2 linked regions of the Rhodopseudomonas palustris genome follow. The protein of the gene in region 1 interacts with the protein of each later gene in a pairwise test. Links are inferred from orthologs where the notes say so. Each region holds a gene or a part of one and is shown on either strand. Other genes may lie near its edges.

Region 1 (15,398 bases):
GAAAACCTGCAATCCCAAATCCTCGCCGACATCGCCGCAGCGGCCGATGAAGCCGCGCTGGAAGCGGTCCGTGTCGGGGCGCTCGGTAAGAAGGGCTCGATCTCGGCACTGCTCGCCACGCTCGGCAAGATGGACCCCGAGCAGCGCAAGACCGAGGGCGCGGCGATCAATCGCGCCAAGGAGGCGGTGACCGACGCGCTGACCGCCCGCCGCGACGTGCTGAAGGCCGCGGCACTCGACGCCAAGCTGGCCGCCGAAACCATCGACGTCACCTTGCCGATGCGCGAGCCCGCCGCCGAGCAGGGCCGGCTGCATCCGCTCAGCCAGGTGTGGGACGAGCTCACAGCGATCTTCGCCGACATGGGCTTCTCGATCGCCGAAGGTCCGGACATCGAGACCGACGACTACAACTTCACCAAGCTCAACTTCCCCGAAGGCCACCCGGCCCGGGAGATGCACGACACCTTCTATTTCAACCCGAAGGAAGACGGCTCGCGCCTCTTGCTCCGCACCCACACCTCGCCGGTGCAGGTGCGAACCATGCTGTCGCAGCGGCCGCCGATCCGGGTGATCTGTCCCGGCCGCACCTATCGCAGCGACTCGGACCAGACCCACACGCCGATGTTCCATCAGGTCGAAGGGCTGGTGATCGACAAGGGCTCGCACCTCGGCCACCTGAAGTGGATCCTGCACGAGTTCTGCAAGGCGTTCTTCGAGGTCGACAACGTCAACATGCGGTTTCGGCCGTCGTTCTTCCCGTTCACCGAGCCGTCGCTGGAAGTCGATATCCAGTGCCGCCGCGGCAAGGACGAGATCAGGTTCGGCGAAGGCGAGGACTGGCTGGAGATTCTCGGCTGCGGCATGGTGCACCCCAACGTGCTCACCGCCTGCGGGCTCGATCCGGACGAGTATCAGGGCTTCGCCTGGGGCATGGGCATCGATCGCATCGCGATGCTGAAATACGGCATGAGCGATCTGCGGCAGTTGTTCGAAGCCGACGTGCGCTGGCTCAATCACTACGGCTTCAAGCCGCTCGACATCCCGACGCTGGCGGGCGGATTGAGTTCGTGAGTCTTGCAGGCGCAGTGTGTGGGGCAAGTGCCCTCACCCCAGCCCTCTCCCGCAAGCGGGAGAGGGGGCAGACTGCGGCTTGCGGGAACTCATTGCCTGAACGCGGGCGTCAGTAATTAAGATGATTAGTTGTCGAGATGATTGAAGACCTCGCAACGCCGCACGGCGAACTCCCTCTCCCGCTTGCGGGAGAGGGTTGGGGTGAGGGCGACGCGGGGACGGAGCTTGCGATGGACGATCCGAAGCAACCGACCTGGAACGTGTCGCCGAGCCAGCGCCGGCATGCGCGCGAGCTGCGAAAGAAGTCGACCGAGGCCGAGCGGCTGATGTGGGGCGAGCTGCGCGACAAGCGTCTCAATGGCGTCTCGTTCAAGCGACAGGTGCCGATCGGGCCGTACATCGCCGACTTCGCCTGCCACGCGAAAAAGCTGGTGGTCGAGCTCGATGGCGGTCGGCATTTTCCCGATGACGGTGAACGCTCCGATGCGGCGCGCACGGCCGCGATCGAGGCCCGCGGGTTTCGGGTGATCCGCTTCAGCAATCATGAAGTCATGACTAATCGAGCAGGGGTGTTGCAGAGCATTGCGGATGTGCTTGCGGCAAGGGCCCTCCCCCCAACCCTCTCCCGCAAGCGGGAGAGGGTGCGCGCCAAGCGCGCGGCGAAGCCTCGCTCTGACGCGGGTGCCGCGAACGACCAGGGCGATGAGTAGATGCATTCGCGTAGCCTCACCATTCGGCACGGCCTGCTCCCTCTCCCGCAAGCGGGAGAGGGGTGGGGTGAGGGCGACGCGGGCACCGTTTCGACGATTCAGCACGGCGCGTCTCTCCGCGCTGCCAGACGGAAGTAACAACCGATGAAACTCACCCTCTCCTGGCTGAAAGATCATCTCGACACCGACGAGCCGCTGGAAAAGCTCGCCGACAAGCTCACCATGATCGGGCTCGAAGTCGAGGGCATCGAGGACAAGGCGAAGGTGCTGGCGCCGTTCACCATCGCCAAGGTGCTAACGGCCGCCAAGCATCCCAACGCCGACAAGCTGCAGGTCTGCACGGTCGACGTCGGTGACGGGGCTGCGCCGGTGCAGGTGGTGTGCGGCGCGCCGAATGCGCGCGCCGGCCTCGTCACGGTGTTCGCGCCGCCCGGCACATATATTCCGGCCAAGGACTTCACGCTCGGCATCGGCAATATTCGCGGCGTCGAGAGCCGCGGCATGCTGTGCTCGGCCGCTGAATTGCAGATCTCCGAGGATCACGACGGCATCATCGAGCTGCCGGCCGATGCGCCGGTCGGTGCCGCCTATGCGGCCTGGGCCGGGCTCGGCGATCCGGTGCTCGACATCAACCTGACGCCGAACCGGCAGGACTGCGCCGGCGTGCACGGCATCGCGCGCGATCTCGCCGCCGCCGACATGGGCAAGTTCAAGGACCCGGGTATCAAGCCGATCAAGGGCGAATTCCCGTGCCCGGTCAGTGTCACTGTCGAAGACAGCACGCTGTGCCCCGGCTTCGCGCTGCGGCTGGTGAAGGGCGTCAAGAACGGCCCGTCGCCGGAATGGCTGCAGAAGCGCCTGACTGCGATCGGACTGCGCCCGATCAACGCGTTGGTCGACATCACCAACTACCTGACATTCGATCGCTCGCGCCCGCTGCACGTGTTCGACGCCGCCAAGGTGAAGGGCAATCTGGTGGTGCGCCGCGCCAAGGACGGCGAGACGCTGCTCGCGCTCGACGGCCGCACCTACACGCTGGATTCGTCAGTCTGCGTGATCGCCGACGATCACGGCGTCGAATCGCTCGCCGGCATCATGGGGGGTGAGCTGTCCGGCTGCTCGGCCGAGACCACCGACGTGCTGATCGAATCGGCGCTGTGGAACGAGATCAACATCGCCCAGTCGGGCCGCAAGCTCGGCATCAACACCGATGCGCGCTACCGCTTCGAGCGCGGCGTCGATCCAGCCTTCATGCTGCCTGGGCTCGAGCTTGCCACCAAGCTGGTGATGGAGTTCTGCGGCGGCACGCCGTCGGAGGCGGTGGTGGTCGGCAATCCGTTCGCCGACGACAAGATCATCGACTTCCCGCTCGCCGAGGTGAAGCGTCTGGCCGGCATCGAAGTATCGCTCACCGAGATCCGCCGTATCCTCAATCACCTCGGCTTCACGGTCGTCGGGCAGGCGCCGGTGGTGAAGGTCGCGGTGCCGTCGTGGCGCAGCGACGTTCATGGCAAGGCCGATATCGTCGAGGAAATCGTCCGGATCGTCGGCGTCGACAAGGTGCCGCTGACGCCGTTCGAGCGCGGCGATGCCCCGCGCAAGCCGGTACTCACCCAGATCCAGAATCGCACCCGCCGCGCCAAGCGCGCGCTGGCGGCGCGCGGCCTGACCGAGGCGGTGACCTGGTCGTTCATCTCCAAGCCGTTCGCCGAAGCGTTCGGCGGCGGCCAGCCGGAGCTGGCGCTCGCCAATCCGATCGCGTCCGATCTGTCCGACATGCGGCCGAGCCTGCTGCCCGGCCTGATCGCCGCCGCACAGGCCAACGCCGATCGCGGTTCGCCCGATCTGTCGCTGTTCGAAGTCGGGCAGGTGTTCAAGGGCGACCGGCCGCAGGATCAATTCATGGCTGCGAGCGGCGTCCGCCGCGGTGTCGCGTCCTCCGCGGGCCTCGGCCGGCATTGGTCGGGCTCGGCGCAGGCGACCGCGCTCGATGCCAAGGCCGATGCGTTCGCGGTGCTGGCTGCGGCCGGTGCGCCGATGGCGGGGCTGCAGATTGCCACCAACAAGCTGCCGGCCTGGCTGCATCCGGGCCGCTCCGGCGCGATCCAGATCGGGCCGCAGAACGTGCTCGGCTATTTCGGCGAGCTGCATCCGCGGGTGCTCGAACAGCTCGGGGCGGATGGCCCGCTGGTGGCGTTCGAAGTGATCTTGGAAAAGATCCCCGATCCGAAGCAGCGGCCGACCCGCGCCAAGCCGGCGCTCGAACTGTCTGCGTTCCACCCGGTGTCGCGCGACTTCGCCTTCATCGTCGATCGCAAGGTCGCGGTTGCCGATATCGTCCGCGCCGCGCAGGGCGTCGACAAGAAGCTGATCACCTCGGTCAGCGTGTTCGACGTCTATGAAGGCAAGGGCATCGATCCTGACAAAAAGTCGGTGGCGATCGCCGTGACGCTGCAGCCGCGCGACAAGACCATGACCGATCAGGAGATCGAAGCGGTCGCGGCCAAGATCGTGGCGGAAGTCACCAAGAAGACCGGCGGCAGCCTGCGCGGCTGAGGCCGCTCAGCGCCACCACGACGGCGTGCCGCTCGCGGTGGCGGGCGGGCGCTGCTCGCGCTGACGCTGCGGTTCGCGCCGCGGCTTCTGTTTGCGTAGGGGCTTCTCCGGCGCGGGCTCCTTGACGGCGCCGATCTTCTTCAGCGCGGCGTCGGCGGCGCGTTCGCCGGATTCCCAGGCGCCCTGCACCGTGCCGAACAGCGTTTCGTGGGTCGCTTCACCGGCAAAGAACAGATTGCCGAGCGGCTCGCCCAGCACCTTGCGCGACGGCTGGCCGCCGGGCTCCGCCGCCGACATCGCGCCCAGCACGTAAGGCATCTCGTTCCAGCGCGTCACCGCCTTGCGTTCGACCGCGCCTGCGATGTCGCTGCCAAACAGCTTGCCCAGCCATTCGATCGCGAAATCCTGCATCGCGGCTTCGCCCTGCGCGGCGAGCTGGCGCCCGAACGAGCCGGCGACGTCGACCGTGCACAGCGAGGTACCGCCGATATTGCCCACCAGCGTCGCGGTGCGGATGTCGTCGGCGCGTTCGATGATGGTCTCGTCGCGCGATAGCCCGAGCGGGTTACCTTTGAACTGCAGCGCGATGCGGTCGATGCTGCCGAGGCTCAGCCGTGCTGCGGCGTCGAGCTGCCGTTTCGGCAGTTCGGGGGAGAACCCCAGATTGCCCGAGGTCAGCACATTGGTCGACGCCGTGACGATGATGGCGCGCGCACCGATCCGGCCGGCTGTGGTTTCGACCGCGAGATCGCGCCCGCTCCACACGATCCGCTTCACCGGGGTCGACAGTGCAATCGGCAGCGAGGATGCGAGCTGGGTCAGCAGACTGCCGACGCCTTGCGGGCAGCCGAGCAGCGCGGTGCGGTCCAGCGTCCGCACCGCGTCCATCGCCGACAGCGCGCGCAGGTCCTTGCTGGTCGTCGCCGGGCCCAGCACATATTCGATCGTCGCCGCCCAATCACCGAGATCGTTCGGCAGCGCGGCCGCGCAGGAAATATCGGACTTGCCGCGTGACGCATCGCTGATGGCGCGGCTGGCACGGACGAAGGCCGCCAGAAAATCCTCGGTCTCGCGCGAACGGGCGTTGCGGCGTCCGATCCTGACCTTCTGGCCGGGGGCGACAGGCGTCACCGCAAAGCCGGAGCTGCGCGCCAGCCGGACCAGCGGGTTGCTGTCGGGGTTGTGCAGCCAGCGCGCGCCGCGGTCGAACGGCGCTGCGAAACTGGTGGTATCGGTGACGCAGCGCCCCCCAATCTCCGAGGCGGCCTCGACCACGATTACCTTGCGGCCGGCCGCCACGATCCGCCGCGCCGCCGCGATCCCGGCGGCGCCGGCGCCGACCACCACGACCTCCGCCTCGCGCGGCAGAGCGGCGTTCGCCCGCCCGCCCAACACGGGCAGCAACGCAAGCCCGGCAGTAGCGCCGAGCAAGCCCTCGAGCAGGCTGCGTCGCGAAATCGTCATGGCATGGTTTCCGAAAGCTTGGAGGCGGCCGGGGCGATCGACCGGCGCGGCCAATGGCGGCCGGCGCGGCGACTATCCGGTGGGGCGACGGCACGGCGTCCCGCGACTGTGACCAATGTGTTGAACTCCGTCGCGTTTCGCGTCGTCCGCCGACTGTTTCGGCGAGGCGACACGGCCCGGCCAACCTCGTCAACTTGCCGGAATCGCTTCCGGCCGGCAACCGTTCGTGGTGAACGATGCGTAACTGCGCGAGGAATCAGATGAACTAAACTGCAACGGCTTTGCTCGACGATCATCCACGAACGCGATGTGACGATGTCGCAGCATGATCCCGCAGGAGCGCGGCAATGGGTGTGGTGCTCGAGACTATCGGCAAGTTGATCGCCAGCTACTTGCAGAAGGAAGAGCCGGGCTACGAGCCGTTCACCCCGAGCGATCCGGACCATCTCCGTACCATCATGGAGCCCGGCGACGTCCTGCTGGTCGAGGGCAACAGCCGGATCGCCGGCATCATCAAGTATCTGACGCAATCGACTTGGTCGCACGCCGCGCTGTATGTCGGCCCGATCGACGGTGTCACCGAGCCGGACGGCGAGCCGCACGTGCTGGTCGAGGCCAATATCGGCGAGGGGGTGAGTTCGTCGCCACTGTCGCGGCACCTTGCCTACCACACGCGGGTGTGTCGCCCGGTCGGCCTTTCTTATGAAGACCGCCACACGGTGTGCCGCTATGCGATCAATCGCATCGGCTTCGGCTACGACACCAAGAACATCATCGACCTGATGCGCTATCTGGTGCCGCTGCCGGTGCCGCAGCGCTGGCGCCGACGGATGATCGCGCTCGGCTCCGGCGATCCGACCAAGATCATCTGTTCGGCGCTGATCGCGCAGGCGTTCGAGGCGGTGCGCTATCCGATCCTGCCGAAGATCACCAAGGCCGGCAGCCGCGCGGCGCGGCGCGAGATCCTGCACATCCGGCATTCGACGCTGTACATGCCGCGAGACTTCGACATCTCGCCGTATTTCGAGGTGGTGAAGCCGACCATCGTCAACGGCTTCGACTACACGACGCTGCATTGGGCCGACAAACCGAAGCCGGTCGTCGAGAGTGACAGCCCGTTCGCGTCGCAGATCGAGGGGTCCGAAAGTGCGCCGTCGCTGGCAACGCAGACAGCCGAAGCCGATCCGGCTCTCGATCTTGCCGGGCCGCCCAAACTCGGCGCAGTCGCCTAAACCTCAGCGCCCGCCGCACCAGCCGTCGCGATGTCCGCCGCCATAGGCGCGGGCATAGCCGCCGTCGAGCAGTGCGTTCGACACGTTGGCGGTGCGTTTGGTTGCAACGTCCGCCACGACGCGGCCCTGATACTTGTCGGGACCGATGTTGTAGATCGCGACCTCGCCCTCGGCGAGCAGCCGGCGCAGCTCGTCTGCGGCGGCCTCGGCCATCCGCAATTCGCGGGCGCATTGCGCTTTCAGCTCTGGCGCATCAATGCCGCGCAGGCGCACCCGCGTGCGCAGGTCCGTGCCCGGCCATAGGTGCACCCGCGCATCGAAGGTGTCGCCGTCGATGGTGTACAGCACGTCGACCGGGTGCCGCGTGGTCGGATTGCCGGCGCGCCGCCACACCGTTTCGCTGTCGTTATCTATTCCCTGCGACGCCGGCGGCTGCAGCCAAGGCAGATGCAGCAGCCAATGCCGCGCAGGCAGCATGGTGCCGGCCGCAACGCCGAGCACGAACACCCATGGCCATAGTCGGCTGCGCCAGGGCAGCCGCGAAATCCGAACCGGGTTCGTTCTCGGATATGGGGACATACTCGTGCGATAGCCCGAGTCGGCAAATGGCACAATAATTCTGCGCAATCACTGGTTGTGATGAGCTTGGCGCTCCGCCAAGGCTCAGAAATCCGACGCGATGCCTTTGACTTCCCAGTCGCCATAGCGGGTCGGCTCAGGACCCTTTGGACCCTGGACTTCCTTGGCGCGCGCTTCGGCATGCTTGGCGGCTTCGACCCGGCGGGCTTCGGCTTCGGCGAGGGCGCGCTTGGCCGCTTCTGGGAGATCCTTGCGCGGCGAGGCGGCATCCATGGTGGCGGACTTCGGATCGGGATTTGTCATCGGCGGACGCCTTTCTTCATCGCGCGGGGCGCAGGTCATCACCGGCAGGGGCTACGGCGATTCTTACATTTGGCATATTCGAATGCCATCCACGGCAGACCAGCGCGCGGCCTCGCGCGGCGTCTCTCCTCCTGCTGTGATACCCTCAATCCATGCCTGCTCCAAGATTCGCCCAAGCTTCCGAGGTGCCCGGCCTCGCTGCGCGCCGCATTGCCGCGGACATTCTGGACGGCGTGCTGCAGAAGCGCCGCATGCTCGACGACCAGCTCGAAGGCCCGGCCGCGCATCCGGGTCTGAAGACACTGTCGGATCGTGACCGCGCGCTGATGCGCCGGCTGGTCGCGACGATTTTGCGTCGTCTCGGAACGCTGGAAGGGCTGCTCGCCAAGCTGCTCGATCGCGGCGTGCCGACCGATGCGCCGCGCGCCAAGAGCGCGCTGTTGATCGGCGCCGCGCAAATTCTCTGGATGGATGTGCCGGACCATGCCGCCGTCGATCTGTCGGTGCGGCTGGTGCAATCCGACCGTCGCGCTGCCAAATATGCCGGTCTCGTCAACGCCGTGCTGCGCCGCTGTGCGCGGGAAGGTCAGCCGTTGGTCGAGGAACTGGCGGCCGGAACGCCCGACGTGCCGCAATGGCTGCTGGCACGCTGGAGCGAACATTACGGGGCCGAGATCGCGCGTGCGATCGCGCAGGCGATCAGCCACGAACCCTCGCTCGACCTCACGGTGAAATCCGACCCGGCGCATTGGGCGGCGCGGCTGCACGGCGAAGTGCTGCCGACCGGCACCGTGCGCACGCTGCTGCAGGGCTCGGTGCGGATGCTGCCGGGCTTTGATGAAGGCCAGTGGTGGGTACAGGACGCGGCCGCCGCGCTGCCGGCACGGCTGTTCGGCAATATCGCCGGCAAGAGTGTTGCCGATCTTTGCGCGGCCCCTGGCGGCAAGACTGCACAGCTCGCCGCCGCCGGCGCCCGGGTCACGGCGATCGACCGTTCGCCGGCCAGAGTCGCGCGATTGCGCGAAAACCTGGCGCGGCTATCGCTCGAGGTTGAAACCGGCGTCGCCGATGCGGCCGAATGGCGGGGCGATGCGACCGCCGAGTTCGACGCGGTGCTGATCGATGCGCCCTGCGCCTCGACCGGCACGATCCGGCGGCATCCCGACGTCGCCTGGCTGAAGCAGGAGAGCGACATCGGCGCGCTCGCTGCGGTTCAGAATCGGCTGTTGAAGAAGGCGGCGTCATTGCTGCGACCTGGCGGTACGCTGGTGTATTGCACCTGTTCGCTCGAGCCCGAGGAGGGCGAGCAGGCGATCGCCGCGCTGCTCGACGCCGAGTCGTCGATGCGCCGGCAGCCGATCGATCCGGCAGAAGTCGCTGGTCTCGCCGAGATCGTCACCGCAGATGGTGCGCTGCGGACCCTGCCGTGCCATCTGCCGCACAGCGATCCGCGGCTCGCCGGGCTCGACGGCTTCTATGCCGCGCGGCTGGTGAAGTCGTTGTAATTCTTCAAGTTTGATCGGCCGTGGGGCGTGGCGCAGCAGCGCCCGTCCACATTCGCCTATCGCCAGGGTGTGTGAACGCCAATTCCAGATTAAAAGGATTCGCAACGAATTTTCGTTAACTTGAGGTTGCTTTGGTCCAGAACAATCTTTCGTCTCCGCTGCGCGCATGTCTGCAGAGCCGTTTCAGTCGAAGCTGTACCGGACTGGACGATTGTCCGACGTCTTGCGCGGTCTGACGTCGGCCGTCCGTAGGGGGCAGCAACGTGATGCTTACCAACGACCCGGGGCTCTAGCGCAGGTGTCGGCCACCCCCCGCAGAGGAATTTCGGCGCTGATCATGGGCCGCTTCGCGCGGACCGTGATGGCGCGCGCCTCCGGTGGTTCGGTGGCGGTGACCCGGCTGTGGCCCGGCCGCACCGATCGGCTGATCATCGCGCCGCACGATCTGCGTACCGCGGATGCGACCCGCGCCGCCGAAGTCTATGCCGGCCGCTTTGTCTTCGCAGGTAAGATCGTCACCTGTCACGGCCGCTCGATCTTCGATCTCGAACCGCCCTCCGACGACTGGGAAGCTGCGCTGCTCGGCTTCGGCTGGCTGCGCCATCTGCGCGCCGCCGACACCGCAATCACTCGGGCCAACGCCCGTTCGCTGGTCGACGACTGGCTCAGCAACATGTCGCGCACCGGCCCGGTCGGGCGGCGGCCGGACGTGCTGGCGCGACGGGTGATCTCGCTGTTGTCGCAGGCGCCGCTGGTGCTGTCCGACACCGATGGCAAGTTCTATCGTCGTTACTTGCGCGGCCTGACCCGCGAAATCCGAGCGCTGCGCTACGCGCTGCTCGATGTGCAGGACGGCGTGCCGCGGCTGCAGGTGCTGATCGCGCTGTGCTACGCGTCGCTGTGCCTCGCCAACCAGGCGCGGCAGATCCGCGGCGCCACCAAGAAGCTGTCGGACGAGCTGCAGCGCCAGATTCTCCCGGATGGCGGCCATATCTCGCGCAATCCGAGCGCGCTGATCGAATTGTTGATCGACCTGTTGCCACTCCGCCAGACCTTCGCGGCCCGCAACATCGCGCCGCCGCCGGCGCTCCTCAATGCGATCGACCGGATGATGCCGATGCTGCGGTTCTTCCGCCACGGCGACGGCAATTTCGCGTTGTTCAATGGCATGAGCGCGACGCCGTCCGATCTGCTCGCGACGCTGCTGGCCTATGACGACAGCCAGGGCACGCCGCTCGCCAGCATGCCGCATTCCGGCTACCAGCGGATCGACGCCGGCACCACGCTGGTGATCGTCGATGCCGGCACGCCGCCGCCCGCCAACGTCAGCCAGGAGGCGCATGCCGGTTGCCTGTCGTTCGAATTGTCGTCGGGCCCGTGCCGGATCGTGATCAACAGCGGCATGCCGACCACCAATCGCGAGAGCTGGCGCGGCTTTGCCCGCTCGACGGTGGCGCACTCCACCGTCACCTGCCACGACACATCGTCCTGCAGCTTCGTCGAGCGTTCGGCGATGAAGCGCTTCCTGCACGGCGCGCCGGTGGTCGGCGGTCCGCGTCAAGTCGAAAACCGCCGTGAAGAAGTTGCCGGCGGCGTGCTGCTGACGACGTCGCACGACGGCTACCGCGACAAATTCGGCGTGCTGCATCGGCGTGTCCTCATGGTGAAGCACGACGGCAGCCGTGTCGACGGTGAGGATAGCTTGTCTCCGGTGCAGGGCGGCCGACACCGCGCCGCGCAGGCCGACTATGCCGTGCGCTTCCACCTGCACCCGCTGGTCAAGGCCAGCCGTCTGCACGACGCCCGCGGCGTGATGCTGGTGCTGCCCAATCGCGAGGTTTGGACCTTCGAGGCGGCGGACGACAAGGTCGACCTTGAAGAGACCGTGTTCCTGGCTGGCAATGACGGGCCGCGGCGCTCGACCCAGATCGTGATCCGGCAGAACTCGATCGAAGCGCCGAACTTGCGCTGGAGCTTTATCCGCTCCAATGCGTCGCCGCAGGCGACCAGTGCCCGCCGCGCCGCCCGCCACGAGCCTGAACTGCCGCTCTGAGGCGCATTCCCTGAAATATGAAGCCTTCGGCGACCTTGGTCGCCGTTGTCGAGAGCGGTGAAAACTGCTACCGAACCCACGCCTCGCGCGACTGGCGACGTTAGGATGGAGCACCATCGGGAAGCGCGGGACGTATCTGCCGCGCGCCTGGGCATAGCTTTCCTTCCAACAGAAGATCGTGCCCCATGACCCAGAATCCTCGTCGCGTCACCCGTGCCCTGTTGTCCGTGTCCGATAAGACCGGTCTGATCGATTTCGCCCGTGCGCTCGCCGGCCATGGCGTCGAACTGGTTTCGACCGGTGGCACCGCCAAGGCGATCGCCGCCGCGGGACTCCCGGTCAAGGACGTCTCCGAGCTGACCGGTTTCCCTGAGATGATGGATGGTCGGGTCAAGACGCTGCATCCGAAGGTGCATGGCGGCCTGCTGGCGATTCGCGACAACGACGAACACACCCAGGCGATGGCCGCGCACGGCATCCCGCAGATCGACCTGCTGGTGGTGAACCTCTATCCGTTCGAAGCCACCGTCGATAAAGGCGCATCCTACGAGGATTGCATCGAGAACATCGACATCGGCGGCCCGGCGATGATCCGCGCCGCGGCCAAGAACCACGACGACGTCGCGGTGGTCGTCGAGGCTAGCGATTACCAGGCGGTGCTCGACGAACTCGCCGCCAATTCTGGCGCCACCACGCTGCCGCTGCGCAAGCGCCTCGCTGCCAAGGCCTATGCGCGCACGGCCGCTTATGATGCGGCGATCTCCAACTGGTTCGCGCTGCAGCTCAAGACCGACGCCCCGGATTTCCGCGCGATCGGCGGCCGGCTGATCCAATCGCTGCGCTACGGCGAGAATCCGCACCAGACCGCAGCGTTCTACGCCACGCCCGAGAAGCGCCCCGGCGTCGCCACCGCGCGCCAGGTGCAGGGCAAGGAGCTGTCCTACAACAACATCAACGACACCGACGCCGCCTATGAGTGTGTCGGCGAGTTCGACGCGGCGCGTACCGCGGCCTGCGTCATTGTCAAGCACGCCAATCCTTGCGGCGTCGCCGAGGGATCGAGCCTGCTCGACGCCTACAAGAAGGCGCTGGCTTGCGACTCCGTCTCGGCGTTCGGAGGCATCGTCGCGCTCAACCGCACGCTCGACGCCGAAGCGGCGCGCGCCATCACCGAGATCTTCACCGAAGTGATCATCGCGCCGGACGCCACCGACGAAGCGATCGCGATCGTCGCGGCGAAGAAGAACCTGCGGCTGCTGCTGGCGGGCGCGCTGCCCGATCCGCGCGCCAACGGCCTGACCTACAAGACCGTCGCCGGCGGCCTGCTGGTGCAGAGCCGCGACAATGCGGTGGTCGATGACATGGCGCTGAAGGTCGTCACCAAGCGGCAGCCGACCGAAGCCGAGCTGCGTGACCTGAAGTTCGCGTTCCGCGTCGGCAAGCACGTCAAGTCCAACACCATCATCTATGCCAAGGACCTCGCCACTGTCGGTATCGGTGCCGGTCAGATGAGCCGCGTCGACTCCGCCCGCATCGCCGCCCGCAAGGCGCAGGATGCGGCCGAGGCGATGAAGCTCGCCGCGCCGATGACCAAGGGCTCGGTGGTGGCCTCCGACGCGTTCTTCCCGTTCGCCGACGGCATGCTGGCCTGTATCGAAGCCGGCGCCACCGCAGTGATCCAGCCCGGCGGCTCGGTTCGCGACGACGAAGTGATCAAGGCTGCGGACGACGCCGGCATCGCCATGGTGTTCACCGGCACCCGGCACTTCCGACACTAACAAAGGACGACGAATAGCGGGACAGCGACCGTTCGCGTTGCTGTCCCGCTTCGTTTTTCACGCCGCAGCACCTTTCTGCTGAGCGCTTGCGGCGTGCTGCGCAGCTCGCCGGCTCTCGACCGCATCGGCCAGCTCGTGCAGCACCGTCTCGGTCGTCGCCCAGTCGATACAGCCGTCGGTGATGCTCTGGCCGTATTGCAGCGGCCGACCCGGCGCCACATCCTGCCGACCGGCGACCAGATTGCTCTCGATCATCACGCCGATGATGCGGCTCTCGCCAGCCGCCATCTGACGCCCGATATCGGCCGTTACCTTCGGCTGGTTGTCCGGCTGCTTGCTGCTGTTGGCGTGGCTGGCGTCGATCATCAGGCGCGGCGGCAGGCCGATCTTGCCGAGTACCGCTGCGGCGGCTTCCACACTTGCGGCATCGTAGTTCGGTGTGACGCCGCCGCGCAGGATGACGTGGCAATCACTGTTACCAGTGGTGGCCGCGATCGCATTGCGCCCGCCCTTGGTCACCGCCATGAAATGATGCGGCTGCGCCGCGGACTTCACCGCCTCCGCGGCGATCCGGACGTTGCCGTCGGTGCCATTCTTGAAGCCGATTGGGCATGACAGGCCTGACGCGAGTTCGCGGTGGATCTGGCTCTCGGTGGTGCGCGCGCCGATCGCGCCCCAGGCGACGAGATCCGCGATGTATTGCGGCGTGATCAGATCGAGGAATTCGGTCGCCGCTGGCAGGCCGAGATTGTTTACGGCCGACAGCACTTCACGCGCCAGCCGTAGCCCCTTGTCGATCCGGAAGCTGCCATCGAGATCGGGGTCGTTGATCAGTCCCTTCCAACCCACCGTGGTGCGCGGCTTTTCGAAATACACCCGCATCACGATCTCGAGCCGGTCGGCCAGGGTCTCGCGCAGCGCCGCCAGACGGCTGGCATAGTCCATGGCCGCGGCCGGATCGTGAATCGAACAGGGGCCGACAACGACGAGGAGCCGGTCGTCGGCTCCGGTCAGGATGGCATGAATCGCGCTGCGGCTCGCCGCAACGGTACGCGTTGCGGTCAGTGTGCGCGGAATCTCGCCCATCACCTCAGCAGGCGTACTCAGCTCGGTGATTTTCTGAAGGCGAAGGTCGTCTGTGGTGGTCAACACGGCAGTTGCTCCTTGTCAGGAGACCTGCCGGCTCAAACGAAAAAGCCGCCAGGTCTGGCGGCTTTTCGGATTTTGATGCTGCAATCGTCAGATCGCGCGAAATCCTCCCGCCGCCAGCGAGCTGCTAAAATAAAAGTACCAGTACGAGGCGGTCAGGTGGATCATGCCCGCTCCTATAGACCAGGTCGGCGTGTTTGTCCACGCACCGGCGCGATCAGTCCGCCGAGCGCCGGACCTGGGTCAGCAGCGCCAATCCGGCGACGAAGAACAGCACCAGCACGGCCATACCGGCCTTCTGGCTGCTCGCCAACGCCGTGACACTCGCGATCAGCAGCGGACCGATGAATGAGGTGACCTTCCCGGTGAGGGCGAACAAGCCAAAATACTGCGCGATCCGGTCCCGTGGGGCGATCCTGATCAGCAGCGTGCGCGATGCGGCCTGCAGCGGGCCCCCGGCGATGCCGATCAGGCAGCCGAGCAGCAGGTAGGCGCGTTCTGCAGGTGATGCGAACAGCGCTGCGCCCGGTTGCGGCGGCGTCACCTCGATCAGCAGCACGTGGCTCGGATCGATCAGCAGGATGCCGGCGATCGCGACCAGCAGGAGCAGCAGTGAGCCGGTGATCACTCGTTTGGAGCCGAATGCATCGTCGAGGCGTCCGCCGGTGAAGGCGCCGATGGTGGCGGCGATCGCCAGGATGACGCCGAAGGTGCCGATCTGGATCGTGCTCCAGCCGAAGGTGCCGGTGGCGTAGATGCCGCCGAATGCGAACAGCGACACCAAGCCGTCAGTGTAGATCATGTTGGCGAGTAGGAAGATCGCCAGCGAACGCCGCCGCGGTAGGTCGCGCAGCGTCTCGCCGAGTTCTCGCAGGCCCTCGCGGATCGCGGCGCGCGGCGCGAGCTTGGCGGGGAAATCCGGTGTCAGCAGAAACATCGGCAGCACGAACACCACGAACCACATCCCGGTGAGCGGGCCGCTGATGCGGTCGCCTTCA
Region 2 (15,242 bases), 3.1 Mb from region 1 along the record:
AAGCGCGGCGAGACCATCAAGCGCGGCCAAGTAATCGCCAAGTCGGGCCAGAGCGGCGAGGTGTCTTCACCGCAGCTGCACTTCGAGATCCGCAAGGGATCGACCCCGGTCGACCCGCTGAAGTTCCTCAACGGCGCCTGAGCAACGCGGTTGAGCGATACTGGGGAAGAAGAAATGCCCGGCCCGAAAGGCCGGGCATTTTTGTTTGGACGCCGCGATCGGTGAAGCTGCACTCACAACTCTATGTACGTGGCCGCGTGCGCGTCGGACTCGGGCGGCGAAGGTTGCTTACGAACTGTCTGATGGCGTCGAGTACGGGGCGTTGGTCCCCCGCGAAGAACCAGTGGTCGTCGCCGTCGAGCTCGACGAATTCGGCGCCGACGATCCGAGCGGCCATGTCGCGTCCCGCCGCGATCCGGACGGCGCGGTCGCCGCGGCGGTGCAGCACCAAGGTCGGCACGGATAGTTTGGGCAGCAGCTCCAGGACGTCGGCGTCGCGCAAAGCTGCGAGCACCGCCCAGATGCCGCCGGGACTGGATGCAGCGCGCAGCAGTCCGGCCCACCACGCTTTTGATTTGGCGTCATGTGCCAGACTGGGGCCGAAGGTCTCGATGCCGGCTGCGCTGCCCCATGCGCCGATCAGCTGCCGGCGCCAAATCTCGAACTGCTCCACCGTCAAGGCGTACGGGTAGTTCGGGGTGCGACAGCCTTTGGCAAGCGAGCCGAACAAGATCAGGCCCGCGACGAGGCGAGGATGATCGACCGCGAATTTGATGCAGGCCGGTCCGCATTCGGATGCGCCAAACAGCACGACGCGGCGCGACTGCGCAGCCCGCAGCACGGTGCCGATATCCTCGGCGGTGACGTCGACATTCGGAGCCGAGCCGACCCGGTCCGACAGCCCGACGCCGCGGCGATCAAAGATAATCAGCCGGCCGAGCGCCATCATCGAAACGAGAAACGCCCGGCACGACGGATGCTCCCACACCCGTTCGACATGCGAGACGAACCCCGGCATGACCAGGATGTCGAACTCGCCGCTGCCGAAGGTCTGATACGCCAAGTGGATGTTGTCGCCCTCGGCATATCGCGTCACCGGGATAGCGAGAGCGGTCGGCATCGCCGCCTCTTGCAGCAACTCCTCGGTCTCGGCCTCGGGCGCCACCCCGAGCTCATCGTGCAGCCGCCTGGTCAGTGCGGCGTGATGGCGTTCCGCCGCCTGCCGGTCGCCTGCCAGCAGCAGACTGCGGATCAGATGGCGGCCGTAGATCTCGCTGAGCGGATCCAATTCCACCAGACGCGTCGCACGAACTGCGGCCGCTGCATGATCGCCGGCGGCGTTGCTGTCCTGCACCAAGCGCTCCAGTGCGTGCAGGTAGCGTCCTCGCAGCGCCTCGCGGCGGAAGAACGCCCACTCCTCGAACTCGGCACAGTCCGGCAACGCGAAGCCGGCGAGGAAATCGCCGTGATAATAGCCGCAGGCTTGCCCGAAATCCGCGCGTTCACAGGCGGTTTCGAACAGCTGCGCATCGACGCTGAGTTCGACCGAGGGTGACCAACGCAGGCTGGTCCGGTCGGTCTCGAACACCGGCTGACCGAGCGCCTGCTCGATGCGATGCAGCAAGCGCCGCAGCCGCGCGCGGGCAACGTCGATGGCGCTGTCCGGCCACAGCAAGGTGGCGACGACGTCCCGGGACACCGCTGCGCGCGCCTCCGCGAGTTGGACCAGCAGCGCCAGCCCTTTGCGCAGATTGAGCCTGACCGGACCGTCGAAGCTGCGGATCTCAGGAAATCCAAAGGTCTGGAGCCAAAACCCGGTCACGACATCTGCCTCGGTCTGCCCCGGAGCGCGCCGAGGGGACGGGCAGGGGACGGTGAGGCGGTAGCAATCGCGCCTGATCGCCGTCGAATGGCGGTCGTTACCGCATCGCTTGCCGCCGGCGGCGGCGACCCAACCGGAAACGCACTCATGATCAAACGTCTCCTGATCCCGACCTACGGTCTCCTGAGCTATGCCGTGTTCCTCGTCTCGATGATCTACGCGCCCGGCTTTTTCGGCAACACGCTGGTGTCGAAATCCATCGACGTCGGCGCCGCGTCCAGTCCGGGCCAGGCCGTCCTCATCAATCTGCAACTGATCGGTCTGTTCGCGATCCAGCACAGCATCATGGCGCGCCAGCGCTTCAAGCAGTGGTGGGCGAGGCATCTGCCCGCACCGTGCCAGCGCAGCACCTACGTGCTGCTGACGAGCCTGCTGCTTCTGTTGCTGTTCTGGCAGTGGCGGCCGATTCCGGTCGTGGTCTGGAGCACCAGCGGTATCGCCGCTTGGCTGCTGGTCGGGCTGTATTGGCTGGGCTGGGTGCTGGTTTTGGCGTCGACCCACATGATCGATCACCTCGATCTGTTCGGGCTTCGCCAGAGCTTCTCAGCGATGCGCGGCACCGAGCCTTTGCGCCCAGCGTTCCGGACGCCCTTGCTGTACAGGTTGGTGCGGCACCCGCTGATGCTCGGCTTCCTGATCGTGTTCTGGGCGACGCCCGAGATGACGGCGGGTCATCTGCTGTTCGCGGTCGTCATCACGATCTACATCCTGATCGCGCTGCAATTCGAGGAGCGCGACCTGATCGCCGAATTCGGCGCGACCTACCAGCAGTATCGGGAGCGGGTTCCGATGTTGCTGCCTCGTGTCCTCCGCCGGACCGCCGCCGGCCGGGGCGGCGACGTGCCAGACGAGAGCAGGGCGACTGCCTCGCCTCCATCCGGAGGCTGAGCCGGCCGGCGAGGTGCTGAACGAACTGCCGGCGACCCGACCGGAGTCAGCGATCGAACTTGTACGACGCCTGCACGAAGGTGCCGTAGCGTTCGACCCGGATCGGCAGCAACTGGGTGGGCACCGGACTGCCGAAGCCCGCGGTCTCGACGTCGGTCGCCCACATCGCCCAGTAGCGGCCGCCGACGCCGACATTGAATGTCGGCGTGATATCGTAAGTCAGGATCGCTTCGAGCTGAACGCCGCGGCCCGTGCCCCAGGCAGGGGAGTCCTTGCTCGCAACATCGGTGCGGGCGTGGTGGATATCGAGCGCTGAAATATGCGTGTAGGGCAGGTAGGCGGCATCGATCAGCAGCTTGGTGTTCGGCGCGACAGCCAGAGTGCCGTTCGCGCCGATCCGCAGCGAGTGCCAGTCTTCATACTGGCTGATCGAGATTCCCTCCGACGATCCGCAGAATGCCGTGGGAATAGCAAGCGCGATCTGGCGGCAATTGAACGCGTCCTTGCGGTCGCGATAGAAGTTGTAGCCGGCGAACACGCCGAGCTTGCCGAACGCGTCGCCGAACAGATCGATGCCGACATCGAGCGTCGCGTAAGCGATGGTGCCGGTGACCTTGTTGTGATCCGTGTTGGAATACGCCGTGGCGTTTTGCTGATCGGTCGGGAACCAGTCTTCGTCGTTCATCTTGCCGGCTACCAGTCCGCCGCCGCCGGCAAATCCCTTCAGAAACAGCCTGTGTGGGCTGTCGATCCGCCAGAATACTTCGCCGGAATGACCTTCGCTCTCATAAGTGAGCCGCGACACCAGATGCTCTTGCTGGGCGTTGATGGTGTTCAGGGTCAGGTCGTTCTGATAGCGGCCGTGGCTGTACCAGTAGCGCGCCCCGACATCGAACTGCCAGGCCGACCAGGAGGTGCCGGCCGGCGCCTTCACAGGTAGCAGCGCGACCGAGTCGAATGCGCCGTCGCCGCGGCCGAAGTAATAGTTCAGCCCGAGCTTGATCAGGTGCATGTCCTGACGGATCTGCGTTGGTGCTCCGGCGGTGTCGACCAAGGTCCTCGGGTTGAACGGTGTCTGCAGAAAGCCGCCGCCGGGACCGTCGATTCCGCGGTGACCGAAATTGGCGTAGTCGTATTCGGCGCGCACTGCCCAGCGTGACGACAGTGCGTGTTCGATGCCAGCGCCTACGGTCCAGCCCCAGCGTGTGGTGTCGAGCTCGGCCGACGGTTGATTGAGATAGTCGGGCGCGTTGGTCGTCATCCGGAAGTTGCCGAACAGAAACGCGCCGCCGCCTTTGACGTACATCAGCGAGCGGCCGTCGGGGCCGAACGCGTGGCCGAGCCGGCCGGTGAGGGTGCCCACCACATGCTCGCGGACGCGGCAATTCGCTGAGACGAATTGGCCGGAGTAGGCCAGACAGGTGTTGGTGCCGTCGGCATCGATCGCCGACGCATCGACTTCGACGCCGAGCACCCAGGGCGAGCCGTGCACTTGCCAGTTGTAGCCGGCCTGCAGGCCGGCGAGGGCTTTAGGTGCGCGCACGGTGTCGCCGTAGATCGACGGCCCAAACGGGTTGTCGACCTTGGCGGTTCCAAACCCGGCACCGAGATGGCCGCCGAGATAGAAGCCGGTCCAATTCCAGGCGGTGATGGCCTTGGTCGCCGGTGCCCGCGACAGATCCGCAGCCTCCGCCGCGCCACAACTCACCGCCAGCACGGCGGAAACACAAATGATCGAAGTGCGCACGGCCTTGCCCCCAAAGTCGCCATCGCCGACGCGGCAACACGGCCGCCTGTGTGACGGCGCGTGTCCGCGAATCGAGACTGCAGTTTACGGACGAGGAGTTCAGTTTGCGAACTCGGTAACCTCCGAGCCGGTCCGAATAATTTGTTCGGACCGGAGCTGCGCTGGCGACTACTTGGTTCCGAGTCGCACCTTGAGGCGGCCGGCGAGATCCTGCACGAACTGCCAAGCGACGCGGCCGGAGCGCGAGCCCCGCGTGGTCGACCATTCCAGAGCTTCGCGCTCGAGCTGTTCGTCGTCGATCGCGATGTCGTAGTGGGCGCAGTAGCCGCGCACCATCGCCAGGAATTCATCCTGGCTGCATTTGTGGAAGCCGAGCCACAATCCGAACCGATCGGACAGCGACACCTTCTCTTCGACCGCTTCGCCGGGATTGATCGCGGTCGAGCGCTCGTTCTCCATCATGTCGCGCGGCAGCAGATGCCGCCGGTTCGACGTCGCGTACAGGATGACGTTGTCGGGGCGGCCCTCGATGCCGCCTTCGAGCACGGCCTTGAGCGATTTGTATGAGGCGTCGTTGCCGTCGAACGACAGATCGTCGCAGAACACGATGAATCGGAGGTCGGAAGCGCGCAGCAGCGTCATCAGCGCCGGCAGGCTCTCGATGTCTTCGCGGTGAATCTCGATCAGCTTCAGCCGGCCGGCGACGTCGGGCCGCGCGTTGACATGCGCGTGAGCGGCTTTGACCAGCGACGATTTGCCCATCCCCCGCGCGCCCCACAACAATGCGTTGTTGGCGGGCAGGCCGGTGGCGAACCGCTCGGTATTTTCGATCAGCGTGTCGCGCATCCGGTCGACGCCCTGCAGTAGCGACAGATCGACCCGGCTGACCTTTGGAACCGGCGCGAGCCACCCCTCGGGCTGCCAGATGAACGCGTCGGCCGAATTCAGCGCGGCATCGGCCGGAGCGGCGGAAGTGCCCGCCAGGTGGGCGGAAATGCCCTCCAGAGCGTGGGCGATCCGCTCCAGCAGTGCGCCCTCGAGGGATGCGCCGGGAGGCGTCGCCGGCGGGCGGCGCTTTGCCGCCGGTGCGCGGGCGGGCTTGCGGGCGGCGGACTTCGGGGCGGCTTTGGCGGGGCGGGATTTTGTCTTTTTGGCCATGCTTGCACTTCCTGATGCCGCAGCCATATCGGGCTGTGCCACCCCCGGCAACCCACGGAAATGAGAGCGCAATGAGCGGGGTGGCGACGTTGCAATTGGGACCGCGGCGGTTATAGTCCGCGCGAATTTGCGCCCCCCGGCCGACGCTTTCCGCGCCGGGCCGGCTCGCTTGCTTTCACGGGGAATCCGAATGTTCGTTACGCCCGCTTACGCCCAGGCTGCTGCTGCCGGCGGCGACGCCAACAGCATGATCATGTCGCTGCTGCCGTTCGCGCTGATCTTTGTCATCATGTATTTCCTGATCCTGCGTCCGCAGCAGAAGAAGGTCAAAGAGCACGCCGAGATGGTGAAGAACATTCGCCGCGGCGATACCATCATCACCTCGGGCGGTCTGGTCGGCAAGGTGACCAAGGTGATCGATGACGATACCGTCGAATTCGAACTCGCCGACGGGATTCGCGCGCGCCAGATGCGCCAGATGATCACCGGCGTCCGCGCCAAGGGCGAACCGGTCAAGGATGCTCCCGAAGCCAACGGCAAGGCCAAGGGCAAGAAGGACAAGGACGCTCCGGCCAAGACCGAGGGCGACAAGACCGAACCGGCGAAGGACGACACCGCGTCGAGCTGATGCTTGGACGCTTCGCCTCTTTCGGTTTCTGACGGGACAACTCGATGCTTTATATCTCACGGTGGAAGGCGCTGGCGATCATCCTGACGGCGCTGGCAGTGTGCCTTTGCGCCGTTCCCAATTTTTTCCCCGAGAGCACCGTCAAGAGCTGGCCGAAATGGGCGCAGCGTCACTTGGTGCTCGGCCTCGACCTGCAGGGTGGCTCGCACATCCTGCTCGAGGTCGACGCCAATTCGGTGAAGAAGGACAAGCTCGATTCGGTTCGCGACGACGCCCGCCGGGTGCTGCGCGAAGCCCGCATCGCCTACACCGGTCTCGCGACCAAGGGCGACTCGGTCGAAGTCCGGATCAGCAAAGACACCGACGTTCCGGCCGCACTCGCCAAGCTCCGTGAGCTGTCGCAGCCGCTCGGCGGTCTGCTCGGCTCCAACGGCCAGCGCAGCCTTGAAGTCTCCGACGCCGGCGGCGGCTTGATCCGCCTGACGGTGCCGCAAGCCGCGATCGCCGATCGTGTCCGTCAGTCGGTCGACCAGTCGATTCAGATCGTCGAACGCCGCGTCAACGAACTCGGCACCGTCGAGCCGCTGATCCAGCGTCAGGGCGCCGACCGCATTCTGGTGCAGGTGCCCGGTCTGCAGGATCCGACCCGGCTGAAGGAACTGCTCGGCAAGACCGCCAAGCTCGACTTCCGGATGGTCGACAGCTCGGTGTCGGGCGATCAGGCGATGGGCGGCAACGTCCCGCCGGATTCCGAACTGCTGATGAGCGCGTCGTCGCCGAAGCAGCCTTACGTGATCAAGAAGCAGGTGCTGGTGTCCGGCGCCGATCTCACCGACGCGCAGCCCGGCTTCGACCAGCGCACCGGCGAGCCGATCGTCTCGTTCCGCTTCAACACCAACGGCGCCCGCAAATTCGCCCGCGCCACCACCGAGAACGTCGGTCTGCCGTTCGCCATCGTGCTCGACAACGAGGTGATTTCCGCGCCCGTGATCCGCGAGCCGATCACCGGCGGCTCCGGCCAGATCTCCGGCAGCTTCACGGTGCAGGGCGCCAACGACCTTGCGATCCTGCTGCGCGCCGGCGCGCTGCCGGCACCGCTGACGATCATCGAGGAGCGCACCGTCGGTCCGGGCCTTGGACAAGACTCGATCGAGAAGGGCGAACGCGCCGCCTATGTCGGCTCGATCCTGGTGATCGTATTCATGTTGCTGACCTATCGGCTGTTTGGCGTGTTCGCCAACCTCGCGGTCGCGGTCAACGTTGCGATGATCTTCGGCGTCCTGTCGCTGCTCAATGCAACCCTGACGCTGCCCGGCATCGCCGGCATCGTGCTCACGGTCGGCATCGCGGTCGACAGTAACGTGCTGATCTACGAGCGCATCCGCGAGGAGATTCGTGCAGGCAGAAACGCGATCTCGGCGATCGACGCCGGCTTCAAACGCGCGCTGGCGACAATTCTCGATTCCAACATCACCACCTTCATTGCCGCCGCCGTGCTGTTCTATATCGGCACCGGTCCGGTGCGCGGTTTCGCGGTGACGCTGGGCATCGGCATCATCACCACGGTGTTCACCGCCTTCACTTTGACCCGACTGATCGTCGCGACCTGGGTGCGCTGGAAGCGGCCGCACCACGTGCCGATCTGACGCATCGAATCCGAGAGAGCCACACGTGACACACTGGATTTTGGTCGGGCTGGGCGTTCTGATCGTGGTGCTGACGGTCGTCAGCATCTTCGGCTGGCTGCCGTCGCTGCGCATCGTTCCCGATAACACTCACTTCGATTTCACCCGCTTCCGCCGCATCAGCTTCCCGATCTCGGCGGTGCTGTCGATCGCCGCGATCACGCTGTTCTTCACCCACGGGCTGAATTTCGGCATCGACTTCCGCGGCGGCACGCTGCTCGAAGTTCGCGCCCATTCCGGCGCGGCCGATATCGCCGGCATGCGCGATACGCTGAGCAAGCTCAGTCTCGGTGACGTGCAGTTGCAGCAGTTCGGCGGTCCGGCCGAAGTGCTGATCCGTATCGCCGAGCAGCCCGGCGGCGACCAGGCGCAGCAGGTGGCAGTTCAGAAGGTGCGCGCCGCGCTCGGCGACTCGGTCGACTATCGCCGCGTCGAAGTGGTCGGCCCGCGCGTCTCCAGCGAGCTGCTCGCGTTCGGCATGCTCGGCCTGATGGTCGCGATCCTGGGCATTCTGGTCTATCTCTGGTTCCGCTTCGAATGGCAGTTCGCGCTCGGCGCGATGATCGCCAACGTCCACGACATCGTGCTGACGATCGGCTTCATGTCGATCAGTCAGGTCGACTTCGACCTGACCTCGATCGCGGCGCTGCTGACTATTCTCGGCTACTCGCTCAACGACACGGTCGTGATCTACGACCGTATCCGCGAGATGCTGCGGCGCTACAAGAAGATGCCGATGCCGCAGCTCCTGAACGAGTCGATCAACTCGACGCTGTCGCGCTCGATCATCACCCACGTCACGGTGACGCTGGCGCTGCTCGCGCTGCTGTTGTTCGGCGGCCATGCGATCCACTCGTTTACCGCGGTGATGATGTTCGGCGTGGTGCTGGTCGGCACCTACACATCGATCTTCATTGCGGCGCCGATCCTGATCTATCTGGGTGTCGGCACCCATCGGCTCGATGAGCCGGCAGAGAAGCCGGCCAAGCCCGAGCCGGTGGCGCCGCCCGCTGCTGCCGAAGAGATCCCGGCCCAGTTCGTCGAGCCTGAACCGGCCGCGCCGGCATCCAAGCCGGCGAAGGCCGGCAAGCCGAAGAAGCGATAATGACCTTAGCCGGGCAGGCCGCCGTTTAAGGTGGCCGGCCCTGGCGGGGTGAACCGTTGCAGTGCCACCGCACTGACGCGCAGGCGCCGGTCGTTGCGATCGGCGCAAATCTGTAAGGTGCCGCCGCATGACGCCAACGCTCGACGAGGGACGCTAGCTCGTGGCGCAGCGCTCAGAGATTCCTCATTTTCCGCGAACGGCCGCGATCGATGCCTATGGCAAAGGCGGGTTCTACTTCGCCGACATGTCGCATCAGGGATCGCTGCTGTTCCTGCCGGATGCGGTGTGGGGCTGGGACGTGACCAAGCCGGAGCAGATCGACCGCTATAGCCTGCAGCGGGTGTTCGATAACGCCAACGCGATCGACACGTTGATCGTCGGCACCGGCGCCGACGTCTGGATCGCGCCGCGGCAACTGCGCGAGGCACTGCGCGGTGTCAACGTCGTACTCGACACCATGCAAACCGGTCCGGCGATCCGGACCTACAACATCATGATCGGCGAACGGCGGCGCGTTGCGGCAGCGCTAATTGCGGTGCCATGAGCGAGCCCGCCGCTAGCACCAGCGCTGCCGCGTTCTGCGCCGGCTTGGTGCGCGAGGCCAACTTCGACCGTTACGCGGCGACGCTGTTCGTCCCGCCGGAGAAACGCCGCTCGCTACTCGCGCTCGCTGCCTTCAACGCGGAGATCGTGCGCGTGCGCAGCCAGGTCAGCCAGCCGCTGCCCGGGGAGGTCCGGCTGCAGTGGTGGACCGATCTGCTCGCCGGCACCGCGCATGGCGGCGCCGAAGGCAATCCGGTCGCGGCCGAACTGACGCGCGCGATCGCCGAGCATGCGCTGCCCGTCGAACCGCTGACGCGGCTGATCGAGGCGCACATTTTCGACCTCTACAACGACCCGATGCCGGACTGGACGGTGCTCGAGCCGCATCTCGTCGAGACCGAGGGCGCGCTGATCTCGCTGACCGCGCGGGTGCTCGCGCAGGGCGCCGGGCAGGCTTCGGACGCGGTCGAGCACGTGGCGCGGCACGCCGGCGTCGTGGTCGGAGTCGCGCGCATCGTGGCGCGGTTGCCTTATGATTCCGCGCGTCGCCAGCTGTATCTGCCGAACGATGTGCTGCAGCGGCACGGCTGCGATTTGGAGCAGGTGTTCAGCGGCCAGTCGACCGCGGCGCTGCGTGCTGCTCTCACTGAGGTGGTCGCTGAGGCGCGCAAGCATCTCGATCAGGCGTTTCAGGAGCTGATCGAGCTGCCGGCAGCGGTCCGCCCAGCCTTTTTGCCGCTTGGGCTCGCACGCTGCGATCTCAACAGACTCGCGGGGCCGGAGCGCGATCCGTTCACTCCCTTCGAGCGTTCGCGCCTGGCGACGTTGTGGACGCTGTGGCGGGCGAGCCGAAGCAAGCCCTTTCGCTAGGGCCGGATCGCTGGCGACGTCCGGCTGCTACGCCGCCTTCGGCAGCTTCAGGTGCGCGGCGATCCAGGCGTCGATGTCGGCGAGGGCGCGAGCGCTGAGCGCCTGCTTCTTGGCAACCGATTTTTCCGGGCCGCGCAGGCGCTTGCCGTCCGGCCCCTTTGTCGGCGGGTTGGCGAGTGGCGGGAACAGGCCGAAGTTGATGTTCATCGGCTGAAACGAGCGCGGACCGGCGTCGATTGTTTCGATATGGCCGCCGGTGATGTGGCCGAGCAGGGCGCCGAGCGCCGTGGTCGGCGGCGGCGGGGCCAGCGACTGGCCCACCAGGTCGGCCGCAGCGGCCAGTCCGGCGAACAGTCCGATGCTCGCGGATTCGACGTAACCCTCGCAGCCGGTCATCTGCCCGGCGAACCGCAGCCGCGGCGAAGCGCGCAGCCGAAGGCTTTCATCGAGCAATTTAGGCGAGTTCAGAAACGTGTTGCGATGTAGCCCGCCAAGCCTTGCAAATTCAGCGTTTTCGAGTCCTGGAATAGTACGGAAAACGCGCAGTTGCGCGCCGTGCTTCAACTTGGTTTGGAAGCCGACCATGTTGTACAGCGTGCCCAGCTTGTTGTCCTGCCGGAGCTGGACGATGGCGTAGGGCTTCACCGTCGGGTTGTGCGGATTGGTCAGGCCGACCGGCTTCATCGGGCCGTGCCGCAGCGTCTCGCGGCCGCGCTCGGCCATCACTTCGATCGGGAGGCAGCCGTCGAAATACGGCGTGTCCTTCTCCCAATCCTTGAAGTCGACCTTCTCGCCCTCGATCAGCGCGTCGACGAAGGCGTCGTACTGCTCGCGGGTCATCGGGCAATTCAGATAATCAGCGCCGGTGCCGCCAGGGCCGACCTTGTCGTAGCGCGATTGGAACCAAGCGACCGACATATCGATCGAGTCGCGGTGCACAATCGGCGCGATCGCGTCGAAGAACGCCAGCGCGCTCTCGTCGGTGAGGCCTCGGATCGCGTCGGCGAGCGGTGCTGAGGTCAGCGGGCCGGTTGCGATCACGACGTTGGTCCACTCCTGCGGCGGCAAGCCGTCGATCTCCTCGCGGCAGATCTCGATCAGGGGGTGCTCGGCCAGTGCCTTGGTGACTGCGGCTGAAAAGCCGTCGCGATCGACTGCGAGCGCTCCGCCGGCCGGGACCTGATTGGCGTCGGCCGCCTGCATGATCAATGAGCCAAGCCTGCGCATCTCAGCGTGCAGCAGCCCCACCGCGTTGTTGGCGGCATCGTCGGAGCGGAACGAATTCGAGCACACCAACTCGGCAAGACCATCGGTCTTGTGGGCCTCGGTGGTCCGGACTGGCCGCATTTCATGCAGCACAACCCGCACACCGGCGCGGGCGATTTGCCAAGCGGCTTCCGAGCCGGCGAGGCCGGCGCCGATGACGTGAACGACGGGTGAGGCGGGGGCTGTTCTGCTGGTCATCGGCTACAGCTAGCGCGATTCAGCCGCGGGTCAAATCCGTTTCAGGCCCGGCCGCACGGCTCAAAGCCTCGCACAAACGACAACGCCCGCCAGGAGGCGGGCGTTGGCCGTAGAAGGCAGAAACAGGCGGTACGGGTCAGCCGTTGTAGTGACCCGAAGCGACGCGCGGGATGTCCGAACGGTCAAGTCCGATGTCGGCCAGTTCGCGATCGCTGAGCTGGGACAGCTCAGCGACGTTACGCTGATAGTCCCGGAACGCGCGGATCGCGCGGATAAGCGAAAGCAGCATTGGATGGTCTCCTTGTCCACGATTCAGTTCTTCGGAAGAACCGAAGCGTCGAAAGGAATATAGGCGACGAGTCGCGAAATCAGCAGCGTAAATGCTGCACCGCAGCTAATCCGTCAGTGCATACCGCCGGGAAGGAATGATTAACCCTTCTGCGCTGGCTCGCCTCCGAGATCTGTTCTCAGCTTGGGGCGGAGGACGAGATGATCTCGCTCCTCGGGGCATTCCGAGCTGAAATATAGTGCATTTTCGCCGCAATCTGGTTCCGGTCTCCGCCTCGCACGCCGTCTCACCGGAAATCTAGTGCCGATCAGCTCCGCCGTCCGAGTTAAGACCTTCGGACAATCTGGTCCGTTCCCATGCATTATACGCATAAATACGGAGGTCGTGAATGAGTATTCAGGCCGGATCGAGGGATTTGATCTGCCGCAATGCACAAAACGGCCGCCGACCTCTGAGAACGATCGGCGGCCGAGGTGGGGAGCTTGCCGATGAGTCGGCTCAGGTCCCGTTGCGCTTCCACTGGAACAGGTTGGCCGGGAAATCCGCCGCCGATCGCTTGAGGGCGCGGGTCGGCGGGATCTGCGGCGGATTGGGATTGGGCTCGACCACCTTTCGATAGAGGTGCCAGGTGGCGTGCCCGAGCAGCGGCACCACCACCGCCAGCCCCAGGAACGCGGGGATCGACCCAATCACCAGCAGCACCGCGACGATCGCGCCCCAGGCGGCGATCGGCAGCGGATTGACCGCCACTACCCGCAGCGAGGTGGCCATCGCATCGCCGATGCCGGCATGCCGATCCAGCATCATCGGGAACGCCACCACGCTGAGGCACAGCGCCGCCAGCGCGAACAGGAAGCCGACGCCGCAGCCGATCAGCATCAGGCTCCAGCCCTCCGGCGTGGTCAGCACCCGCCGCACGAAATCCGGGATCGCGGCAGCCGGCGCGTAGCCGAACAACGAGACGTAGATCGCCTGCGCGGCCGCGATCCAGACCAGAAACAGCGCCAGCAGGATGGCGCCAAGGCCAAGCATCGCGCCGAGCGACGGCGACCGCAGCACTGCCAGGGCGTCCGACGCCGAGGCCGGCTGGCCGAGCTCGCGGCGCCGGCTCAGTTCATATAGCCCGAGCGCGGCAAACGGGCCGAGCAGTGCGAAGCCGGCCGCGAGCGGAAACAGCAGCGGCAGCACTGCGTAGCCGTGCACCAGGCGCGCCAGCACCAAACCCAGCACCGGATAGATCAAGACCAGCATCACCGCGTGGCTCGGCACCGCCTTGAAGTCGTCCCAGCCTTGCCGAAGCGCCGCGCCGAGGTCGGCCAAGCCGATGCGATGGACGACGGGGGCGGGATCGTCCGCAGCGATGGCGGGTGGAGCAGATGAATAGGTCGTGGCCATGCGTGTCGTCCTCCCATGATCGACATGATGATCACCGGCCGTTACGCCGAGGACGGCGGGCCGGGCGCTTCTTGCGCGGAACGAAACGATCAGAAGGGGCCAGACGCGAGAGCACGAACGAACTGGTCTTGTGACCTGATCTTGCCGCGACCTGTGATGGTATCCTAACGCCGCTTATCGTCCTTCGTTGCTCAAGCTTTGGTGAGTAAAGATGCTGCAGTGCGGGGTGTGCATTGTTCAGCTTCGACGCGGACGGTTGGGACGAGTCGATACCAGCCGCCGTGCAGAAGACTCGGCAGTCGCTGATCCGGCGTGGAACTCATGCGGCCTGCTCGCTGTTGAAGCCGACGATGCATGGCATCGCAACAGGGGGAGTGAGCATGAGTATTTTCGGCAAGATCATGAGCGCGATTTTCGGCGACAGCGCCGCTGCGTCACCGGGCGGCGCGCAAGCGCCCGCGACAACCGGTGCAGCGGGCACGGCGCCAACCGCGCCGCAGTCGACCGCCGCGCCGTCGATTGATGTGGCGCCGATCCTCGACAAAGCGGTGAAGGCCAAAGGCGAGAAGCTGGAGTGGCGCACCTCGATCGTCGATCTGATGAAGGCGCTCGATATCGACTCCAGCCTGTCGGCCCGCAAGGAGCTCGCCAAGGAGCTCGGCTACAGTGGCGACATGAACGACTCGGCGTCGATGAACATCTGGCTGCACAAGCAGGTGATGAGCAAGTTGGTCGCCAACGGCGGCAAGCTGCCGCCCGAGATCAAGCACTAACAGTTCTGCTTTGAAGGAAAAAGAAACGCTCTTTGGACTGCTCGCAACGGGCAGAACCTCATGGCGAGGAGGCGCGAAGCGTCGTCTCGAACCATGCGCCGCAAGGCCATGTGGTGCCCAATTGCGGGAACTCGCGTGAAGGGCCTTAGGGCGTTCAATTGACGATGAGTTCGGGATGGCCGGGCTATGTCCCGGCCATTCACGCCCTTTGTGCGGTTTCCGCTGCAATACGCGGGTGCCCGGCACAAGGCCGGCATCAGGAGTCGAAGCGAAAGCGCCCGATTTGATAGCGGTGCTGTGAACTACGACTCGAAAATCCGGAACACCGCGCTGGTAGTCACCAGCAGCTTGTCGCCAGCGAGCGCTTCGGCGTCGATGAAGGCGAGGCTCCGGGACAGCTTCTTCATCGTGGTGCGGCCGGTGATCCAGCCGCCGGGCTCGATGGTGGCGATGAAGCGGCTGTCGAGCGACACCGTGGCGCAGCGCCGCTGACCGGCCAGCACCACCGAGAATCCCAGAATGGTATCGAGGAAGCCGAGCAGCGCGCCGCCATGCAGCACGCCGTTGGGATTGCCGTGGCGGTCGTCGCTGAGGAAGCCGAATTCCGGCTGTCCGTCGCCGCTCTGCCGCCAGTAATACGGGCCGTTGGTACCGATATAGCCGTCCTGAACGGCGAATGGTTGAAAGCCCGGCGGCGGCGAAACGGTCATGTTGTCGGCTCCTGCGGAGCGCGGCCGCAGGAGGTCACTGGCTGGACCGGCGTGCCGCGCACAGTGGAACCGATGCCACAGCCCGCGGCCGTGGGCAATTGCCGG

What was found.
Region 2: the proteins of pheT (region 1) and secD interact in binary tests that used the Escherichia coli proteins (3 or more experiments, as listed by UniProt). The link is inferred for Rhodopseudomonas palustris from one-to-one orthologs.

The regions. Positions count from the first base shown.
Region 1 is NZ_CP058907.1:30,433-45,830, reverse strand. What follows is about bases 1,624-4,631. They hold pheT (phenylalanine--tRNA ligase subunit beta), read left to right. Parts: upstream 1,624-1,925; coding sequence 1,926-4,337; downstream 4,338-4,631. Other genes in these bases: HZF03_RS00185 (flavin monoamine oxidase family protein), read right to left, coding at 4,344-4,631; HZF03_RS00195 (endonuclease domain-containing protein), read left to right, coding at 1,624-1,781. In the rest of the region: pheS (phenylalanine--tRNA ligase subunit alpha), read left to right, coding at 1-1,071; more of HZF03_RS00195, read left to right, coding at 1,302-1,623; more of HZF03_RS00185, read right to left, coding at 4,632-5,801; HZF03_RS00180 (YiiX/YebB-like N1pC/P60 family cysteine hydrolase), read left to right, coding at 6,149-7,033; HZF03_RS00175 (thermonuclease family protein), read right to left, coding at 7,037-7,612; HZF03_RS00170 (DUF1674 domain-containing protein), read right to left, coding at 7,697-7,915; HZF03_RS00165 (RsmB/NOP family class I SAM-dependent RNA methyltransferase), read left to right, coding at 8,068-9,420; HZF03_RS00160 (heparinase II/III family protein), read left to right, coding at 9,758-11,473; purH (bifunctional phosphoribosylaminoimidazolecarboxamide formyltransferase/IMP cyclohydrolase), read left to right, coding at 11,659-13,251; HZF03_RS00150 (3-deoxy-7-phosphoheptulonate synthase), read right to left, coding at 13,309-14,403; HZF03_RS00145 (MFS transporter), read right to left, coding at 14,618-15,398.
Region 2 is NZ_CP058907.1:3,111,049-3,126,290, reverse strand. What follows is about bases 5,797-8,648. They hold secD (protein translocase subunit SecD), read left to right. Parts: upstream 5,797-6,347; coding sequence 6,348-7,949; downstream 7,950-8,648. Other genes in these bases: secF (protein translocase subunit SecF), read left to right, coding at 7,975-8,648; yajC (preprotein translocase subunit YajC), read left to right, coding at 5,866-6,303. In the rest of the region: HZF03_RS14305 (peptidoglycan DD-metalloendopeptidase family protein), read left to right, coding at 1-141; HZF03_RS14300 (bifunctional AfsR/SARP family transcriptional regulator/alpha/beta hydrolase), read right to left, coding at 242-1,822; mddA (methanethiol S-methyltransferase), read left to right, coding at 1,970-2,770; HZF03_RS14290 (outer membrane protein), read right to left, coding at 2,817-4,517; HZF03_RS14285 (ATP-binding protein), read right to left, coding at 4,686-5,675; more of secF, read left to right, coding at 8,649-9,093; HZF03_RS14265 (Mth938-like domain-containing protein), read left to right, coding at 9,254-9,637; HZF03_RS14260 (phytoene/squalene synthase family protein), read left to right, coding at 9,634-10,506; methylenetetrahydrofolate--tRNA-(uracil(54)-C(5))-methyltransferase (FADH(2)-oxidizing) TrmFO, read right to left, coding at 10,534-11,970; HZF03_RS14250 (DUF1127 domain-containing protein), read right to left, coding at 12,107-12,259; HZF03_RS14245 (DUF2189 domain-containing protein), read right to left, coding at 12,758-13,654; HZF03_RS14240 (DUF3597 domain-containing protein), read left to right, coding at 14,035-14,427; HZF03_RS14235 (PaaI family thioesterase), read right to left, coding at 14,730-15,137. UniProt on the Escherichia coli protein: Part of the Sec protein translocase complex. Interacts with the SecYEG preprotein conducting channel. SecDF uses the proton motive force (PMF) to complete protein translocation after the ATP-dependent function of SecA.